DNA from 2 places in the Pseudomonas chaetocerotis genome. Region 2 is predicted to be linked to the other one. Evidence: predicted binding sites of a transcription regulator. Region 2 holds the regulator's gene; the other holds the start of a gene.
The links. The regulator LexA, encoded in region 2, represses DNA repair genes until DNA is damaged. The targets are predictions, from matches to a motif close to CTGTNTNNNNANACAG.
Positions count from the first base shown of each region.

Region 1 (2,394 bases), on a different contig from region 2:
CCAAGATCCACCCGGACAACACGCGCTCGCTGAAAGCTTTTCTGCGCTGTGGCTTTCTGCTCGAGAGCGAAACACCGACGTTGAAAACATTTTCAATGTCGGTGGGGCGCTATCTGCAGTTCTTGCGTGAAGATGCTGTGGGCGACTCAGGTGGGATCTACATCACTGAGGTCGACAAGGCCAGGCTAGAAAGCCTGATCGCGTTCGAGGAAGGTCCGGCCGTTGTTGAGCTCGAGCATGAGCTTGAGCGAGCCATTGTCGTCAAGCCGCATCAGGTGGCGTGCGATGTCGTCACGATGAACTCCAGAGCCTTGCTGCAACTGGACGACGAAGAGATCGAAGTCGCCTTGGTCTATCCAGAAGACGCTGACAGCAGCGCCGGCAAGTATTCCGTGTGCTCCGACATCGGCGCGGCCATCCTCGGTTATCAGGAAGGAGACGCCATCGACTGGCGGATTTCCGATCGGACCCGCCGAATCGAGATCCGGAAAGTGCTTTACCAGCCAGAGGCTGCGGGCGATTTCCACCTGTAATTGCTAGCGTTCGCTCATCAGGCGCGCAGGCCCTGGTAGGACGGGGCCTCGATTTACGATCCTGATGCGGGTTGCGCTGCCTTGCGGCGCAAGGGATGAAGCACGACTAAGTCATTCTGGATTCTCAAGCAGCGCCTTAAAGAGGATTGGCCTTGGGCCGTTGAAAGCTTGCCCGATCAAGAAGGGGCATCTGCTTTAATACATCATTTAACATAATATACATTATGCGAAGCTATGGCTTGTCCAATGTAGGGCTCTTTGCGCCCGATTTGGCCAGACTGAATCACCCACTTTGGCTCCCAGGCACTTGAAACACCGGGCTTCATCGTTCCCATGATCCATGTGCTCTCATGGGTATTGAGACCTTCACGCCTGGTCACTCTCAACCGCATCTGCAGCCAGCGATGAATTCCCGAGACACCATATGGGTTCGTTTCGAGTCAGCGTCTGCACGACACGACAGATCATATGGGTTGGTTGTACGTAGATCGCGACTCCATGGATCGACACGTGATTTATTCGGCTGACTCGGCCGCGCCTCCGTAACCAGGCTGAGCACCTTATCGTCATTCTCTTGACCCGCGCGTCGGCTCAAACAATACTGTATCTATATACAGCATTTGGTTATTTTCCCATGCCATCCGTGGTCGCGCTTGACCGGTTGATCGACGCTCGTCGTGTATGGCGAGGTCAGGTCGTTTCATCGCCATCAGGTGCCAATTTCTCAACTGGACACCATTTTCTCGACGCCGTACTGCCAGGTGGCGGCTGGCCTAAGGCTGCACTCAGTGAAATTCTCACGGCGGCGCCTGGCATCGGCGAGTTGAGCCTGCTGTGGCCGAGCCTTGCCAGCCTGACGGTTTCAGGCGAACGGGTGGTGCTGATCTCCCCTCCTCATCTGCCCTACCCTCAGGCCTGGATTCATGCCGGTGTCGATTTACGCCAACTGAGCATCATCCAGGCAGATGGTCGCGATGCCCTGTGGGCTGCCGAACAATGTTTGCGCTCAGGGAGTTGTGGTGCAGTGTTGAGCTGGTTGCGTCAGGCCGATGATCGATCGCTGAGACGTCTGCAAGTAGCGGCTGCTACTGGACAAACCCTGGCTTTCGCCTATCGGCCGCAGGTAGAAGCGAGCAATCCTTCACCGGCAGCACTACGACTGGTGCTCGACAGCCAGCCGGCGCAGCTGCGGGTGATCAAGTGTCGGGGTGGTCTACCACCCGCGCAGCCGCTCGCGTTTGCCTGGCATTGAGCCTGCCATGCTCTGGGCTTGCATCTTGTTACCGCAACTGGCCATGGACGGCGTGCAGCGCCACCGCGCCAATCCCAGCGAGCCGTTGGTGCTGCTTACCGGCTCGCCACAACGGCGCGTTCTACAGGCGGTCAACCCGGCAGCCCGAGCCCTGGGACTGAAGCCCGGCCAGTCACTGACTGCAGCGCAGACGCTGATACGTGGTTTTGCCACGGCAGAATACGATCTTGCGGCCATCGAGCGCTGGCAGCAGTTTCTGGCTGCCTGGGCCTATGGGTTCAGTGCCCAGGTCAGCCTGCACTATCCGCGCTGCCTGCTGCTGGAAGTGCAGTCCAGTCTGGGGCTGTTCGGCCCCTGGCCGCGTTTCGAAGCACGCCTGCGCGCCGAGCTTTCGGCGCTGGCCTTCCAGCACCGCATTGCCGTCGCGCCGAATCCGGCAGCGGCCCGAGTGCTGGTCAATGTCGGTGATGGGTTGATGGCAAGTGATGAGCGGATGCTCAAGCAGATGCTCGATCCCTTGCCAGTGGATCGTCTCGGGCTATCCGCTACGGTAACCATGGCCTTCAATCGCATGGGGCTAAGGCAGTTGCGGCAATTGTTGGCTCTACC
Region 1 covers NZ_JACFYX020000011.1:204,592-206,985, forward strand. The annotation lists partial or broken gene H3221_RS19725 (GNAT family N-acetyltransferase) at 1-533, shown strand, start outside; gene imuA (translesion DNA synthesis-associated protein ImuA) at 1,168-1,785, shown strand; partial or broken gene H3221_RS19735 (Y-family DNA polymerase) at 1,793-2,394, shown strand, end outside.
Region 1: the regulator LexA is predicted to act here: its motif matches at 1,135-1,150, upstream of imuA (translesion DNA synthesis-associated protein ImuA).

Region 2 (2,394 bases):
TGAGGAGCACAGGGCTAAGGTCGATCCGTCCCTGCCCTTGATCACAGCCATCAGCGTTGGCGAAGAACCGGCCGAGCTGAGCATCGATGAGGTCGATGTCTGGCGTCAGCAGCTCAAGACTCTGGTGCTACGCTTTCGCGAAGGCCTCAGCGAGTGCTGATCGGGTTTAACTGGACCAGTGGACTGGGGATGACCCCGGCTGACTGTTACAATGTCGTGTTTTTGCACAGAGACTGAGCCATGCCCACATCCTTCCTGGAAATCGTCGAACTGCCCGATGGGCGTATTGCCCTGCGTCGCGCAGAGGATGAAGAGGCCCTGGTGACTCTGGACTTCTCCTCTGATGCCAAGGCTTTCCTGCAGGGGCAGCACATCGAGGTGGCTAAGGCCATGCTCAATGTGGGTGTGCAGATGGCCGGCCGAATGGCTGAGGGTGATTTCAGTGGTGAAGACGAAGGCGCGCGCGTTCTCCACTGAATCGCTACGGTTCGACGAAAACGGGGCTCCATTGGAGCCCCGTTTTCATTTGCGCAGATGCAACCTGGCGAGTTCAACCCAGGCTGATATTCAGGCTCTGCGCGCCGCCTGCATTGGCGGCCTGTGCAAGGCGCTGGCGAGTGCTGCTCTCGACCGGATGCAGCCAACTGATCACGGTATGGCTGCGGCCGAGTTTCAGGGCTTCTTCCGCCAGTGCCAGGGCATTCTGCCCCTGCCGTGGATGCAGCAGGAGAATGCGCTCACGATTCAGACCTGCCTCGCGCAGCCAGCTTTGCGTAAGGCTGGCTGGTGGTGCCACCAGGGTCAGCCAGCGCGCGTCCTGGTTCTCGCTCAACTCGCGCAGAATCGGGGCCAGCAAGTGCAGGCAGTGGCCGGCAGCGCCACGTAGAGCGAGTTCGCTGAACGCCTGATCATCCTCGTTGCGAGAGATGTCTTCGGTTGCTAACCGTGGCTCACTCGACGTTCGGCCAAGAAAGGCGTCGAAAAGGGGAAGTTGTGGACGCTCGAACGACTGCTGCACGTGCATGGTGTCTCCTCAGCGGCGGATTACACCGACGCTCAAACCTTCGATGACCAGATCCTGGTGTTCCAGATCCACTTCGATCGGTGCAAATTCAGGGTTCTCGGCAATCAGCCAGACCTTGTTGCCCTCGCGCTTGAAGCGCTTGACCGTCACTTCATCGTCGATACGGGCGACGACGATCTGGCCATTGCGGGCTTCCCGGGTGGTGTGCACGGCGAGCAGATCACCATCGAAGATGCCGATGTCCTTCATGCTCATGCCGCGTACACGCAGCAGATAGTCGGCTTTGGGCTGAAAGAATGCCGGGTTGATCTGGCAGGATTCCTCGACATGTTGCTGTGCAAGGATCGGTGCGCCTGCGGCGACACGGCCGATTACCGGGAGGCCCGTATCCTCGTTCGCAGCGCCTGCCTCGAAGCCGGGAATGCGGATGCCGCGTGAAGCGCCTGGCGTCATCTCGATGGCACCCTTGCGGGCAAGGGCCTTGAGGTGCTCTTCTGCGGCGTTGGGTGATTTGAACCCCAGTTCCTGAGCGATTTCCGCGCGGGTGGGTGGGTAGCCGTTGTCTTCCAGGCAGCGCTTGATGAAGGCAAGGATCTCGGCTTGGCGTGGCGTCAGTTTCAGCATGGCTGGGCTCTGTCTTTTTATACAGTGACTGGGATTATATACAGTAAGCGGGGCTTGGCAACGCCCATTTTGCGAAGGCCTGCCGTCCGGCTTGTTACCCATGCCGGGTCATCTGCGTCTCTGCTTGTTGTAAGCTGTGACCCGCCGGCCAAAAGACGGCTGATGCGGCTTGACAATTCAGTGGAATGAAACGTATGTTTCAAACAAGTGTTTGTCAGGTGATAACTCATGGCTCAGTCGGAAACCGTTGAACGCATTCTCGATGCTGCGGAACAGCTGTTCGCGGAAAAAGGCTTCGCCGAGACCTCGCTGCGCCTGATCACCAGCAAGGCTGGGGTCAACCTGGCTGCCGTCAACTATCACTTCGGTTCGAAGAAGGCGCTGATTCAAGCGGTCTTTTCGCGTTTCCTGGGACCTTTCTGTACCAGCCTGGAAAAGGAACTCGATCGCCGTCAGGCCAAGTCCGAAACCCAGGTTTCCCTTGAGGAGCTGCTCGAGCTTCTGGTCGAGCAGGCCCTGGCTGTCAAGCCGCGCAGCGGTAACGACCTGTCCATTTTCATGCGCCTGCTCGGTTTGGCCTTCAGCCAGAGCCAGGGTCACTTGCGCAAGTATCTGGAAGAGGTCTACGGCAAGGTTTTCCGTCGTTACATGCTGCTGGTACATGAGGCGGCGCCGCGTATTCCACCACTGGAACTGTTCTGGCGTGTGCACTTCATGCTCGGCGCTGCGGCGTTCAGCATGTCCGG
Region 2 covers NZ_JACFYX020000008.1:101,887-104,280, forward strand. The annotation lists gene H3221_RS15375 (DUF6586 family protein) at 1-160, shown strand, start outside; gene H3221_RS15380 (hypothetical protein) at 241-477, shown strand; gene sulA (SOS-induced cell division inhibitor SulA) at 551-1,024, opposite strand; gene lexA (transcriptional repressor LexA) at 1,034-1,648, opposite strand; gene H3221_RS15395 (TetR/AcrR family transcriptional regulator) at 1,877-2,394, shown strand, end outside.